3 regions of the Marinobacter sp. GH_1 genome follow, and region 3 is predicted to be linked to each of the others. Evidence: riboswitches for the same ligand, from Rfam matches in the RefSeq annotation. Region 3 holds a riboswitch; each other region holds the start of a gene.
What was found. Region 3 has a riboswitch for cobalamin ahead of ACNSOI_RS19575 (ribonucleoside-diphosphate reductase subunit alpha). Riboswitches for the same ligand answer to the same signal wherever they lie in the genome.

Region 1 (5,193 bases), 900 kb from region 3:
CAGCGCTGGCGCTGGCTGTCACCGGGAAGTTTCTGGTTATCCATGCTGAACTCCTTCTTTGCTTTTTGGGGAAGTGCCGGCCGTTGCCAGCTGTGATAGCTGCCCGGCGAGCAACAGTTCGTCGCATTTCGGGCAGAATTCGTGTTCTCCGTTCAGATACCCGTGCACCGGGCAAATGGAGAAGGTGGGTGTGACCGTAATGTATGGCAGCCGGTAATTCTCCAGCACCGTTTTCACAAACCGGCCGCAGGTGGCGGCATCGCTGATGCGTTCACGCATATACAGGTGCAGCACCGTGCCGCCGGTGTAGCGGGTTTGCAGCTCATCCTGAAGATCCAGGGCTTCAAACGGGTCGTCGGTGTAGCCCACCGGAAGCTGGCTGGAATTGGTGTAATAGGGGGCATCCGGTGTACCTGCTTGCAGGATATCGGCAAACCGCTTCTGGTCTTCCTTGGCGAACCGATAGGTGGTGCCTTCGGCTGGGGTTGCTTCCAGATTATAGAGATGGCCGGTTTCTTCCTGGTATTGCTTCATCCGCTCCCGCACATGATCCAGTAGCTCCAGCGCAAAGGCCCGGCCCTTCTCGGTGCTGATATCTTCCTGATCACTGGTACAGTTGCGAATCATCTCGTTCAGGCCATTCACACCAATGGTGGAGAAATGGTTTCTCAGGGTACCCAGATAGCGTTTGGTATAGGGGAACAAGCCTTCCACCATCAGCCGGCCGATCTCCTGGCGCTTGGTCTCCAGGCTGTCCCGGGCCAGATCCATCAGCTCGTCCAGCCGGGCAAACAGTGCCGGCTTGTCACCTTTATAGAGGTAGCCCAGCCGGGCACAATTAACAGTGACCACCCCTAGGGAGCCGGTCTGTTCTGCTGAGCCGAACAGGCCATTGCCCCGCTTGAGCAGTTCCCGCAGGTCCAGCTGCAGACGGCAGCACATGGAGCGCACCATGTTGGGTTCCAGGTCCGAGTTGAGGAAATTCTGGAAGTACGGCAGGCCATAGCGGGCAGTCATCTCGAACAATCGCAGGGCGTTGTCCGATTCCCAGTTAAAATCCCGGGTGATGTTGTAGGTGGGAATCGGGAAGGTAAATACCCGGCCCTTGCTGTCACCTGCAGTCATTACCTCGATGTAGGCCTGGTTGATCAGGTCCATCTCGGCCTGCAGGTCGCCATAGCTGAACGGCATTTCCTCACCGGCGATAACCGGTATCTGTTCACGCAGGTCGTCCGGGCATACCCAGTCGAAGGTGATATTGGTGAACGGAGTCTGAGTGCCCCAGCGGGATGGCACGTTCAGGTTGTAGACAAATTCCTGGATACACTGGCGCACGGTGGCGTAATCCAGATTGTCCTTGCGGATAAACGGTGCCAGGTAGGTGTCGAAGGAGCTGAAGGCCTGGGCCCCAGCCCATTCGTTCTGCAGAGTACCGAGAAAGTTGACCATCTGGCCGATGGCACTTGAGAGGTGCTTTGGCGGGCCCGCCTCCACCTTGCCCGGCACGCCGTTCAGGCCCTCGTGCAGCAGCGTGCGCAAAGACCAGCCGGCACAGTAGCCGCTGAGCATGTCCAGGTCGTGGATGTGGAGGTCGGCTTCCCGGTGGGCCTGGCCAATTTCCGGGGTATACACCTCGTTCAGCCAGTAGTTGGCAATCACCTTGCCGGCAGTATTCAGAATCAGGCCACCGAGGGAGTAGCCCTGGTTGGCGTTGGCGTTCACCCGCCAGTCGCTGCGGTGCAGGTATTCACCAACAGTAGCGGAAATATCCAGCAAGGCCGGATCAACAGGGTGCGAGGTGGTGTGGGCAGACATCAGGTTCCTCCTGGAAGCGCGTCAGGTTGTCGCAATAGCTGCAGCAACGTTCGCGAATACAGGAGGCCAGGCGCGGGCGAGTGCCCGAGACATGATCAGCTGTTCACCCTGAGTCGCGAAGGTGCAGTGCTTGTGGTCCTGGCAGGTCTTCGGACTCAGGGGCGTGAGCCTTCCGGCTCTGCCTTACGTGGCGACTTCCCGGCTTGCGCCAGTGTCATCATGCCACGTTCGTTCCCCAATACCGCTGCGCGTCAGTTCCGGACTCTCACCGGATTCCTTGCCACAAACACAACATGTTGTGGCTTACCAAGACGAGAACACTATATACGCCGACAAATCTGGATTCAAGGAAATCCTGCAGGCTCTTGTCACTTTCACAGAATGGATTAAAAAGAGGGAGGCGGCACTCGGTAACCGCTTGGCGCCACGCCCTGCCATCGTTTGAATGCCTGGGAAAACGTAGAGGTATCACTGAACCCCAGCCGGATTGCAATGTCACTGATGGTCAGATCACTCTGCTGCAACAGCCGGCAGGCCTCAGCATTGCGGTACTGCTCTAACAGCTCCCGGAACGAGGCACCCTCCTGCTGCAAATGGCGCTTGAGGCTACGCTCACTCATAGCGAGATGTCGCGCCACTTCCGCCAGCACCGGCTTCTGCCAACGCCGGTCACGGAGAAACTGCTCAACCGCTGCTTTCACTCCGGCGTTAATCCGCCGATGCTGCATCAGTTGCCGGCACTGCTGCTCACACATGGCTGCCGTCACCGCATTGGCCTGGGGCAGACTGAGGCCCAGCAGGGACTTCGGGAACGCGGCTTCATTGCGGCTGGCACCATAATGAACCGGGCAGTTCAGGATCTGGGCAAAGGAGTCTCCCGGCATCTGGCTGCAAGCAAGCACCAGCCGCTCAATGTGGAAATCTTCGCCCACCAGCTCCCGAACCAGCAAGGCCGCGGCCACCATGTCCCGGGCCAGCACAAACTGGCTGATCTCCGGTTCCAGCGGTGCTGGCGTGAAACACAAAAACCCCTTACCGCCTTCTTCCCGGTAGCTGATACCACTGAACGCATAGGTCAGCGGCAGATAGTTCAGGGCCAGTGACAATGCCTGTGCTGCCGTGTTGCAGCACACCAGACCATAGCCCCACAAACCATAGGCAGAAAAGTGATAGCGATTGCCAAGAGCCGCCGCATGGCTTTGCGCATCCGGCACCTGAGCCAGAATGTTCGCGACCAGACGCAGCTCCTGGCGAGCCAGAATGTCGGTATTGGGATCGTTGAGGTCACCCTCGGCCAGCCCAGTTCCTGCCAGTAGCCGTGTCACACTGGCGCCCTGCGCCTGAAAGTAATCCACCATCAGCCGGGCACTGGTTATTCCGCGCCGATATTCATCGAAGTAGCTCATGGTATCGCTCCAGTCCGCAGGCATTTGGCCCGAAAACTAAAATTATTGACCCAGCCCCGCATTTGTTCCAGTCCGGAGTCAACGTAGTCTGAACCAAACCACAAAAACAATGATTACAGGTGCATAAAATGAGTCAAACCGCTGAAGACAGCGCAGACCTGGATCTATTTCTGGACGAAGCCAGGCGCTTTGTTCACAACCGCCTTCAGCCGGCGGTGTCACGTCACGAAACCCTGATTTCACCGCCACTACTGGCCGATATTACCCGCGAGGCCGCGAACCTCGGCCTGTTGCCCATGCCGGGGCAGGAAGCCGGCTATGGTCTTTGGGAGCAACCGGAGCAGGCTGCCAACACGGTCTTCAGCCTGGCTTTTCTGAAACTGACGGCCAGCATCAATGCCGGCGTCGCCTTCAGCTGGCACCGCTATGCACTCGCCGTCGCCGTTGCCCGTCACGCCAGCTTGAGCATCAGCAGCGAGCCCCTGGCCATCTCTCTGCAGCCAGGCGGTCATTATGGTTTGGCCCGGGGTGCCCTCGCCCGCTGGATTGCCAGTCAGCCCGGCGACGATGACCGGCATCTGCTGGCCGACTGGCTCGACTGGCGAAATCACCGTTGCTTGCTGCTGGCACCCGAAACCTGGACACAAGTGATCTTGCCCGTCTGGGAGAATGACACTGTGAACTGGCAGCTCTGCACCCGCGACCAGTTAATCTGCAAGGCGGCCGCACCCCAACACGGCCTGAACGAACTCGCCCTGTTTCCGATAAATGTTGGCGCAAAAGACAGCCTGACCGTTCCCTCCCCGGCCAACGAATACCCGGCTATCCTTGCAGCTGATGCCCTGGCACTGGCCAGCATAGCCAGCGGCATCAACCAGCATGGCTCTGCCCTGGCCCAGGATTACGCCAGCATTCGCCGCCAGGGCGGCACCATCATCCGCCAGCACCCGGCAGTTCAGCAGATGCTGTCGGATATAGCCCAGGCCCAGTGGCAGACAGACACACTGCTGCAGTCCCAGACCGACCCGGTCACTCAGCTGCACCTTGCCCAGGCCCTGATGATTCGACAACAGGCCCATATTCATTTAACCCACAGCGCCAATCAGGTGATGCAGGTGCATGGCGGCATTGGCTACATGCAGGATTGCGGCCCGGAAAAGTTGCTGAGAGACCAGAACACCCTGCGCATGATTGCCGGGGGCATCCGGGATATTCCACTGTTCATCAACGCCTGGCAGGAGACGTTACTGTGAGTACCCATCACCTTGTTGGCCACCTGCCGTCGGACCATGCCCTCGCCCCACACTGGCAGTTCGGCAAAATGCCAGCCATGGCCCGGGCCCTGGCTGACTATCGTCAGGACGACTTATGGGAAACCGATACCCGCAACCTGCCGGCCCCGCTGGCCAGGCTGCGACGCAGGGCCCGGGCTTTTGCCGAAACCCATATCGCCCCCCTCGCTCGGGAACTGGACCTTGCCCTCCACCTGCCGCCGGGAGAGTGTTCAGAAAAGGCCCGCGACCTTCTGAGCCTGGCCGGCCGGGAAGGCTGGTTGAGTTATTTCCTGCCTGCACCCATGGGCAGTATGGACTGGCGGCAGGGCCGGTTTCCGCCTGTCTGGCAGAGCGCCCTGGTGGTTGAGGAATTCAGCCGTGCCTGCGGCGGCCTGATGCTGCTGCTTTCTGCCCATCACCTTGGGTGCATGCCGCTGTTGTTGTCCGGCGACCTCAGCCTGATCCGCCGGCTCATGCTGCCGGTCTACCGCCAGTGCAAACAGGGTGACACCCACCTGATGGCTTTTGCCATCACCGAACCGGGCGCGGGCTCAGATGCTGAAGAGGGCCATGGAGCTGAACATTACCGCCCCGGGGTTGTTGCCCAACGGCAACCAGGCGGCTGGGTGTTGAATGGTCGCAAGTGTTACATCAGTGGCGGTGATCTGGCCCGCAGCCTGACCGTGTTCGCCGCACTG
Region 2 (5,193 bases), 310 kb from region 3:
GTACAGAAAAGTAGGCACACCCAGGAGTGCGGTAATCACCCCTACCGGCAGTTGCTCCGGGGCAATGACCACCCGCGCCACGGTATCCGCCAGCACCAGCAGAATCCCGCCCGCCAGGGCACAAGCCGGCAAGATAAGACGCTGGTCATTACCCAGCAAAAGCCTGAGCATGTGCGGCACCACCAGCCCTACAAACCCGACGGCGCCGGCCATGGTGACAGCGGTGGCGGTCAGCACACTGGCCAGCAAGTATACCAGCCATTCCAGGGGCCTTACCGACACCCCCAGAGCGGCCGCCTGCATGGAACCCCGGGCCAGCACATTCAGGCTGCGGCCCAGGGGCAACACCAGCAGGCACACCAGCAACAGCACTAACAGCCCTGGCCAGGGCTGGCCGGAGTGAGACAGATCCCCCATCAGCCAATAGAGCATGCCCGGCAACCGGGCTGCCGGGGTCATCGCCAGAATCAGCGTGATCAAGGCACCCCAACCAGCCGCCACCACTACCCCGGTCAGCAATAATCGAGACGGGGTCCAGCTGCCACTGCCGTGGGCCAGGCCAAACACCAGCAGGGTGGCCAGCATGGCGCCGGCGAACGCGGAACCGGAAACCACCAAACCCGCCAGGCCCGCCAACATGGCCAGCAGGGCGCCGACAGCTGCCCCGCCAGACAAGCCCAATACGTAGGGGTCTGCCAACGGATTGCGCAACAACACCTGCATCAGGGCACCAGCCACGGCTAACAAGCCACCTACTGCGAAGGCGCTGAGCACTCTGGGCAGGCGCAGGTCCAGAATCAGGGTGCGGTCCAGTTCAGTGCCGCCACCGGCAAACACCCACAATACATTGCCAACACCCACCTGGGCACTGCCGACAGCAATGGCAAGGGTAACGGCCAGAATACCGAGCAGTATCAGGGCGACCAGCGGCCGGAGAATGCTAGAGCCGGCCACGGGCAGTCTCCAGGGTCTGGCACAGATGACTCACACCTTCGAGCATCCTTACGGTTGGACGGGCGAGCAGATCTGGCGGTTCAAGAAAGAGATTTCCGGCAGCCACCGCCGGCAGGCTCGGGTAGGCCTGCCAGTCCGCCAGCCATTGCCGGTCATTACGCTCGCGACCGGAAGTCACAATCACCTCCGGTGCCGCTTCCAGAACCGCCTCAGTACCTATTCGCGGGACCAGCCGCGGCAGGTGACCGAACACATTTACCCCGCCGCAAAGCTCAATGGCCTTGCCAATCAGTTCCTCCCGGTTGATGGTCATCAACGGCTGATCCCAGATCTGGTAGAACACCCGGATGGGCTCGGCGTGCTGATATTCCGCTTTCAGTTCGCCGATACCCTGCCGGAATAACTGCACCTCAGATTGCGCAACATCGCTAGTTCCGGCCAGGTCAGCAAGGTGCTCTATGGCCAGTGGAATATCCTCAAACTCTCTGGGTGCCAACCAGAATGCTGTGATGCCCAACTGTTCCAGCCGTTCCACCTGCTGCCGGGAGTTACCATCCACCCAGGCCACCACAAGGTCTGGCTGCAACGACAGAATCGCTTCCAGATCCAGCCGGCTGCTGTCGCCCACCCGGGGCAACGGTTCCGCCTGCGGCGGATAGTCACTCCAGGCAACGGCCCCCACCACTTTGTCGCCGGCGCCAGCCGAGAACAGCAGCTCGGTGGCGCCCGGTGACAGGGAAACGATACGAGCGGCGGGTTCCGGCAGGCAGATATCACGATCCAGCGCGTCGCGGGCGCACAGGGGCTCTGCCAGCACCGGAAGGGATGCCAGCAGAAACGCGACCAGAAGGGTGAGCCGATGCAACATCACGAAATTGAATCACACCTCGCCTTGAGAGGAATTACCGGCCGAAGTCGTAACGTACCGATGCCATGTAGGTTCTGCCTGCAGCCAGATAATCAAACGTTTCAAAAAACGGAGGCGCGTCAATCGACCGACCACCCTGACTGGTAGCGTAGCGTCGATCCAGCACGTTATCGATTTTGACACTGGCCGACCAGCCCGGCAGGAAGTTCCAGGCGGCCCGCAGATCCAAGGTACCAAAGCCCGGTAACAAACTGGTGTTCGCCGCATCGTTGTAGCGATTGCCTTCTGCTACAAGGCTTCCACCCACTGACCACTGGGCGAACAGGCGATCAACATCCAGACGCAGGGTCTTGCTCGCCCTGCGTGGCAGGCGTGCACCGGTATCCCGGTTTTCGGTATCAGCGTAGGTCACCGCCGCCCCGATATCCCAGTCATCGGTCTGAAAGCCGGATGCCAATTCCACGCCGCGAATCCGGGCAGTCTCAACGTTCTCCATGGTGCCATCGAATGTTGCGGGGTCGAACACATAGGTGATCAACTCGTCGACGTCATTCTGGTACAACGCCACATCCCAGAACCAGGTGTCATATCGGCCGGAAAAACCAGCTTCAACCATCTGACCTTTCTCGGGATTCAGGTCTGGATTTCCGAAGTAACTGCCAAAATCGGACGGAATCTGGAGGTACAGGTCATTGAAGGTAGGGGCGCGGAACGAGGTCGCATAACTCAACCGAACCCGGTGCGAGCGGTCAAACTGGTGACCAAACGCAATACCACCCGTCTCTTCTTTACCGTAAGCCTCATTATCATCGAGGCGAAGACTGAGCATCAAATCACTGGCGCCGAAATTCAGTCGCCCCTGGCCGAACACCGCTGCGTTGGTTCGACTGTTCTCAGCGAATTCGTCACTGCCATCCACCTCATCAACCATCACCTCAGAGCCCAGGACCAGCTCATGTACGCCGGCTGTCAGGGTATTGTCCCAACGGGCGGATCGGGACAGGGTATTGTAGACACTGGGGAAGGAACCAAAGGTCTCCTGCTCATCTCTGGCTTCTGAGAACTGGATGCGGGTTCGCCAATAGTCACTGGCCACCGCTTCAACATAGAGACCCGCCGCACGGATCATGTAATCGGTATCACCGCCCTCAAACTCGGTGTTTCCCTCAGACTGAAACACCGTCACTCCGGCGCCGCCACCCTGCTCAAAACGATGGCTGACCTTGGCTAGACCACCAGCATTACGGAAACCTTTGTCATCGCCGCCAGCGCGAAGATTGGTGCCATCTGTATCCGAGTAAACCCCACTGGCAAGCAACGAGGTTTGCCCCGACCGGGCAGCAACGCCGGCAAAAGTTTCACGGGTGTTGTGGGAGCCACCAGAGAGTTCCGCCCAAGCCTGCTGGTTAGCCTTTGGCTCCAGCGTAAACGCCTGAACCACACCCCCGACCGCATCAGCACCATAGAGGGAGCTCTTGGCACCACGAACCAACTCAACACGCTCCATCAGTTCGGGCGGCATAAACTGCCAGGGTGGAATGCCGGCAGTGCCTGAACGCAGACGAATGCCATCCAATAGCAGAACCGTTCCGGAACTGCCCGCGCCGCGCAAAAACAGACTGGTGGTCTTGCCATAACTGCCATCGGACACCACGTTCACGCCAGGTTGGCCGCGCAACAGATCCCGGAACTCGGCCGGTTTTTGCCGCTCGATATCGGCTTGTTCAATCACCGTTACCGATGACAGGCTTTCGCCCACGGTTTTCGGCCCGAGCGTGGCCGTCACCACAATTGGATCAAGCTGTTCGGTTTGGTCAGAAGACTGGGCAGCCACCGCGAGGGGCAGGGCCATCATGGAAATGCCGGCAATAACGGCAGGAAACTTCAGGGTATGCATCGCTCTACTCCGACAACCGCGCGCACCCGCACGGGCTGACTCTTAAGGTTCAGGCTTAAGTTGCGGAACAGAAGGAAGGGCAGGCGGATGCGGTGTCAGGCTGGCCGAAATTCGCCCACCCAAGCAGCCCACCGCAACTCCGGGTGTTTTTTTCCAGGCCGGTCTCCGGGCTTGCAGGCAGAACGAATTCCGGGGCAATCACCTTCCCATGCCGTGGCACAGTGGCGCATCAGATTGCCGTTAACCTGCTTACCGTTGCGGGGGCAGCATCGGCCTTGCCTGATTGGGTCAGGCGCACCGATTTCCCGTTTCACCCATCGCGCTTTGCGACAGGCACCTGAAAAAGAGCCGCAAGGCTAACAACACCAGCCAAAGTGGTCAACGAGATCTAGCAAAAGGTTGCGTGGCCCCGGTGGATACACACTGCTATATTCATTCACTATCACATTTTTTTCGCTGACGGATCAGGGAGTTTTATGCAGGCCGAACTGTTGGACATCCGCAACCACATTGCCCAATACCCCCCGTTCAATGACATGCCTGAAGAACTTCTTGAACGAGTTGTCAGCGGTATTGAGGTGGTCTACTACCGCGCCGGCACCCAGATACTTGAACTCGGCCAGACCAATCATTGGCTCCACTATATCCGCAGCGGCGCCGTGGAGATTTTCCGCCGCTCCGGTGAACTGTATAACCGCGTAGGCGAGGGCGAAATCTTTGGCCAGTTCGGATTGATGATGAACAAGAAAGTCCGGTTCCCCGCCAAAGCCATCGAAGATTGCCTCATCTACAAGATTCCGGATACCACCTTTCAGCATCTGTGGGAAACCGACGAAAACTTTGCAGACTTTGTTGAGATTGAAGACCGCAGCCGACTGCGTTCGGCGGTTTCGCGTAGAGAGAAATCCAACGAACTGATGACCGCCAAGGTTACCCGCCTGATATCCCGGGAACCGGTTTCCGCTCCGACCACCGTTCGCCTGCAGGAAGCCGCCAGGATCATGACAGACAATGGCGTATCGGCGCTGCTGTTGATGGATGAAAGCGGCGAACGCCCGAAATTGCAGGGCATCATCACCGACCGGGATCTACGTACCCGTGCGGTTACCCATGCCCTGGCCTCGGAAACCCCGATCAGCGACATCATGTCGGAAGGACTGATCACTATCAGCGCCCGCTCCTTCATCTTCGAAGCCATGCTCACCATGCTCCACAACAACGTGCACCACCTGCCGGTGATGGAAGGCGACGAAGTGCGGGGCGTGATTGCGTTGTCAGACATCGTCAAGTATGAAAGCCAGAGCAGCCTGTACCTGGTCAGCAACATCTACCACCAGAACGACGTCAAAGGCCTGAAGAGAATCAGCCTGGAAGTCCGCGACAGCTTTGTACGCATGGTCAACGAAGACGCCAACTCCCACATGATCGGCAGCGCCATGGCCGGTATCGGTCGCAGCTTCAGCCAACGTCTGCT
Region 3 (5,193 bases):
CTGGATTCACTTGCGGGTGAACCTGATCAAAGACGGCGTGCGTAAATACGGCATCAAGAACCCGGTGTTCAAGCCCAGCCCCATCAAGCCCCGCTACGACGATTATGTGATCTTTGAAGGCATCTCGGTGGATGAAGAGGGCGGCCAGCACTATCTGGACGTGCATGTGGCCTATCGCCAGGCCTGCCTGAATGCCATCGAATACATGACCAAGTTCGGCTACAGCAGGGCACAGGCTTACGCGATCCTTGGGTGTGCGCCGGTGGAGGGGCATATCAGCGGCGTGGTGGATATTCCCAATGCCTGTGCAACGCTCTGGCTGCCAACCGGCATCTTTGATTTCGACATCAACCCGTCAGCTGATGGCCCACAGAAGAAAGTCAGTGGCGGTATGGACGTGCCCCTTTCGAAAGACAAGGAGTAAGCACCATGCCTGTGTATGACTACAAATGTCGGGAACACGGGTTGTTCCACCAGCTGGCCACCATGGAAGACTGCGCCAAGCCGGCGGAGTGCCCGACCTGCCAGGCGCTGTCACCCCGTGTCATAGTGCTGCCTCCGGAGATTGCCGCCATGGACCCGGCCAAACGATCGGCTCAGGACCGGAACGAGCGCTCAAAACACGAGCCAGTGTTCTCGACTGCCGATCGCAGGGCACACGACAAGGAACACAGCCGAAGTTGTGGTTGCGGCTCACCGAAGCCGGGCAAATCCATGCTGTTCTATACCGCGGACGGTAAGAAAATGTTTCCCTCGATGCGCCCGTGGATGATCAGCCACTGACAGCCGATTCGACGTTTCACGTGTTTGGCCCCGATACGGGGCCTTTTTTCGATCCACAATTCACGGCCTCTCAAGCACCAGATCCCGATACCACGCTGTTGCCCGTTCACCGGTATTATCCGCATCCGACATGATGGCCACGCCAACAATGCGCGGGGGATTCTCCCCGAACGCTTCCCGGTAATCTGCCACAATATCCCGTTCCACCGTGACCCACTCACCGGTTTGCTCCGGGCCGGAATTGACCGCCACCATCATGGTCTGGTCGGTGAAGGCATTGGCGACAATGGATTGCTCCGGCAACCGGTTGGCCCAGATGTAGTTCAGGGCATTACCCGGCAGGGACTCGCCAAACATCACCTCCACGGTTTTGCGCTTGGCCCGTTCAAAGAATCCTGCCTTGTCGGGCTGGAATTCAAAGGCCACGTAGATTCGCGCCGGGTAGTCGTCGCCGGACTTTTTCCGGGCATCGCCCTGGTCGAACACATTGGACACCTTCCATTGCCAACGCAGAATCAGCGATTCGCCGGGTTCTAACGACAATCGGGCAATCAGGCCGGAGGCGCTGTTATCAGCGGTCGCCTTGACCACCTGAACACCGTCGTCCGTGACCAGCTCATAGCGCGTGTGCCGGTCGATTCTGGGAAATTCCAGAGGTTCCCAACCATCGGATAATGAACTCATGGTGGAGAAGGGTTGCAGTAAAGACTCCTGCGCCATCAGTAACGGGCTGGCCAATAGCAGAGCCAACACCCATGCAGTGCCTGCCAGTGATGAACGCTTCATAGACTTATCCTTTTGTTTCCGGGCCACTGCAATGGCAGACAGTGGGCCTGCGATAAAGTGCCTTGTCAGTGGCTATTAGTCCGTATATAGTGACCAAATCCTTGGTTGACTACCATATGTTGTGATCATTCTCTGATCACTTCAGGCATAAAGGTAGTCGGGAATCCGGTGAGAATCCGGAACTGACGCGCAGCGGTATTGGGGAACGAGCGTGGCATCAAGACACTGGTAAGCGCCGGGAAGTCGCCACGCAAGGCCGAACCAACAGGTTCACGCCCCTGAGTCCGAAGACCTGCCAGGGAAACAGCACTGCACCTTCGCGACTCAAGGTGAGCAGATCGGTTGTCCCTGCCCTGAAACAAGGCACGGTATGCTCCTGCATTCGCGAAGGCTAAATGGAATCTGACGCGACTTCAGGAGAACACGATGTCTGCCACCGCTCTGGCCGAAGCCCCGGCTACCGATACCCAATCCCTTCAAGTTATTAAACGCAACGGCACCCTGGTTGGATTCAATCCTGCCAAAATCAGTGTGGCGGTGACCAAAGCGTTCCTGGCCGTGGAAGGCGATAAAGCCGCCGGCTCTGCCCGCATCAACGACGCCGTGCATCGGGTCACCGAACAGGTGGTGCAGGCCATCAGCCGGCGCCTGAAAGCCGGCGGTAAAGTGCATATTGAAGACATTCAGGACCAAGTGGAACTGGCCCTGATGCGGGCCGAAGAGCAAAAGGTGGCCAGGGCTTACGTGCTCTACCGGGAAGAGCACGCCCGCAAGCGCGCCATCGAAGAACCCATGGAAGCGCACCCGCACCTGACCGTGAAAAAAGCCGACGGCAGCGTGGCGCCTCTGGACCTGGGCCTGATGAAACTGCAGGTAGAACAGGCTGCCACCGGCCTGGAGGGCATTGATGGCGAATCCCTGGTCGACGAAGCCCTGCGCAACCTGTACGACGGCATTGAGGAAACCGAAGTGCTCTCCGCCCTGATCATGACGGCCCGTGGCCGTATCGAGCAAGAGCCGGACTACAGCGCCGTCACCGCCCGCCTGTTGCTGGAACAGCTTCGCCTGGAAGCGGCTGAGGCCCTGGACCTGCCCCGCAACCAGCCGCTGGCAGAGGTTTATCCACAGGCCCTGAGCGCGTTCATCCACGCCGGTATCCGCTACGAATTGCTGGACGAAGCCCTGGCCGCCTTTGACTTGGAACGCCTGGGTGCGGCCATCATCCCCGAGCGTGACCACCAGTTCGGTTTCCTGGGCCTGCAAACCCTGTACGACCGCTACTTCCTGCACTGGAACAAAGCCCGCCTGGAACTGCCCCAGGTGTTCTTCATGCGTGTCGCCATGGGCCTGGCCCTGCGGGAAGACGACCCCAACGCCCGCGCCATCGAATTCTATAACCTGCTGTCCAGCTTTGATTACATGGCCAGCACGCCCACCCTGTTCAACAGCGGCACCCGCCATTCCCAGTTGTCCTCCTGCTACCTGACCACCGTGCAGGACGACCTGGAAGGTATCTACGGCGCCATCAAGGATAACGCGCTGCTCTCCAAATGGGCCGGCGGCCTGGGCAACGACTGGACGCCAGTACGTGCACTGGGCTCCCACATCAAAGGTACCAACGGCCAGAGCCAGGGCGTGGTGCCGTTTTTGAAAGTGGTCAACGACACCGCCGTGGCGGTCAACCAGGGCGGCAAGCGCAAGGGCGCAGTGTGTGCCTACCTGGAAAGCTGGCACCTGGACATCGAGGAATTCCTGGAGCTGCGCAAAAACACCGGTGACGAACGCCGCCGCACCCACGATATGAACACCGCCAACTGGGTGCCGGATTTGCTGATCGAACGCATGCGTGAAGACCGGGACTGGACCCTGTTCTCCCCCAGCGATGCCCCAGACCTGCACGATCTTTACGGCAACGCCTTCCGGGAACGCTACGAGCATTACGAAGCGCTGGCGGAGCAGGGCAAGATCAAACTGTTCAAGAAAATCCCTGCCAAACAACTGTGGCGCAAAATGCTCACCGTGCTGTTTGAAACCGGCCACCCATGGATCACCTTCAAAGACCCCTGCAACCTGCGCTCGCCGCAGCAGCACCAGGGCGTCGTGCACAGCTCCAACCTGTGCACCGAAATCACCCTGAACACCAGCGCCGACGAAATCGCCGTATGCAACCTGGGCTCGGTCAACCTGGCCGCCCACATTGCCAACGGCGAGCTGGACGTACAGCGCCTGGAACGCACCGTGACCACCGCCGTTCGCATGCTCGATAACGTCATCGATATCAACTTCTACGCCGTACCCCAGGCGAAGAACTCCAACCTCAAACACCGCCCCGTGGGCCTGGGCCTGATGGGCTTTCAGGACGCCCTCTACCAACTGGGCCTGCCCTACACCAGCCCGGAAGCCGTCGAGTTTGCTGATGTGGCCATGGAACAACTCAGCTACTTCGCCATCCGCGCCTCCGCCACCCTGGCCGGCGAACGGGGTGCCTATGAAACCTACGAAGGCTCCCTCTGGCAGCAAGGCATCCTACCCATCGATTCCATCAACCTGTTAAAGGAGAACCGTCGGGAAGGGGACCTGTCGCTCAACACCAACAGCCGCCTGGACTGGACACCGGTGCGCGAGCTGATTGCCAAACACGGCATGCGCAACAGCAACGTCATGGCCATCGCCCCCACCGCCACCATCTCCAACATCGTCGGTGTGTCTCAGTCCATCGAACCGGCGTACCAGAACCTGTTCGTGAAATCGAACCTCTCTGGCGAATTCACCGTGGTCAATCCCTCCCTGGTGCGCGACCTTAAAGCCGAAGGCCTGTGGGACAACGTGATGGTCAACGACCTCAAATACTTCGACGGCAGCGTCCAGCAGATCGACCGCATCCCACCGGTACTGAAAGCCCGCTACGCCACCGCCTTCGAAATCGACCCAAGATGGCTGGTAGAGGCCGCGGCAAGACGCCAGAAATGGTTGGACCAGGCCCAGAGCCTGAACCTGTACATGGCTGAACCCAGCGGCAAGAAACTGGATGCTCTGTACCAGTTGGCCTGGGAACGCGGTTTGAAAACCACCTACTACCTGCGTTCCCTGGGTGCTACCGGCGCCGAAAAAAGCGCCCCGGTGGCTGCACCCCAGCCGCAAGTGTGCAGCATCGACGAGCCAGACTGCGAAGCCTGTCAGTAACTATAGGCTTTGCCGAATAAGCAGCGATTACTCCACAGCCTGAAGAACCGGGCTGGTCTGGCTTCCCAAAAATGTCTGTAGCCATGGATGGCTACAGCCAAGCCCCCCAGGGATGGGTTCACGGGCGGTTTTTGGGAAGCCAGACCAGACCGGTTCCACCACCAAGCAAAGCAGGCTAAGCGACCAAGAACTCCGAGGTAAAAGACATGCTAGATTGGGACGACGAACCAAAAACCGAACACAAGCCGGCTGCCACCGCCGGCCCGGCGCCGGTCAACGTAGACGACAAACGCGTCATCAACGGCGAAACCGACATCAACCAGTTGGCGCCGTTCAAGTACCCCTGGGCCTGGGAATACTTCATGAACGCCAACAAAAACCACTGGACCCCGCTGGACGTCAACATGGCCCAGGACGTCCACGACTACCACCACCGCCTGA

Region 1: it holds a riboswitch for cobalamin, as region 3 does, so the genes downstream of both, ACNSOI_RS15375 (ribonucleoside triphosphate reductase) here and ACNSOI_RS19575 (ribonucleoside-diphosphate reductase subunit alpha) in region 3, are expected to answer to the same signal.
Region 2: it holds a riboswitch for cobalamin, as region 3 does, so the genes downstream of both, ACNSOI_RS01085 (TonB-dependent receptor plug domain-containing protein) here and ACNSOI_RS19575 (ribonucleoside-diphosphate reductase subunit alpha) in region 3, are expected to answer to the same signal.

The regions. Positions count from the first base shown of each region.
Region 1 covers NZ_CP184460.1:3,375,508-3,380,700, forward strand. The annotation lists gene nrdD (anaerobic ribonucleoside-triphosphate reductase) at 1-44, opposite strand, end outside; partial or broken gene ACNSOI_RS15375 (ribonucleoside triphosphate reductase) at 37-1,788, opposite strand; cobalamin riboswitch at 1,938-2,141, opposite strand; gene ACNSOI_RS15380 (AraC family transcriptional regulator ligand-binding domain-containing protein) at 2,202-3,221, opposite strand; gene ACNSOI_RS15385 (acyl-CoA dehydrogenase family protein) at 3,350-4,474, shown strand; gene ACNSOI_RS15390 (acyl-CoA dehydrogenase family protein) at 4,471-5,193, shown strand, end outside.
Region 2 covers NZ_CP184460.1:245,972-251,164, reverse strand. The annotation lists gene ACNSOI_RS01095 (FecCD family ABC transporter permease) at 1-939, opposite strand, end outside; gene ACNSOI_RS01090 (cobalamin-binding protein) at 941-1,822, opposite strand; gene ACNSOI_RS01085 (TonB-dependent receptor plug domain-containing protein) at 1,857-3,719, opposite strand; cobalamin riboswitch at 3,858-4,075, opposite strand; gene ACNSOI_RS01080 (putative nucleotidyltransferase substrate binding domain-containing protein) at 4,196-5,193, shown strand, end outside.
Region 3 covers NZ_CP184460.1:4,273,672-4,278,864, reverse strand. The annotation lists gene fmdA (formamidase) at 1-424, shown strand, start outside; gene ACNSOI_RS19585 (FmdB family zinc ribbon protein) at 430-783, shown strand; gene ACNSOI_RS19580 (DUF3047 domain-containing protein) at 844-1,503, opposite strand; cobalamin riboswitch at 1,686-1,884, shown strand; gene ACNSOI_RS19575 (ribonucleoside-diphosphate reductase subunit alpha) at 1,996-4,752, shown strand; gene ACNSOI_RS19570 (ribonucleotide-diphosphate reductase subunit beta) at 4,959-5,193, shown strand, end outside.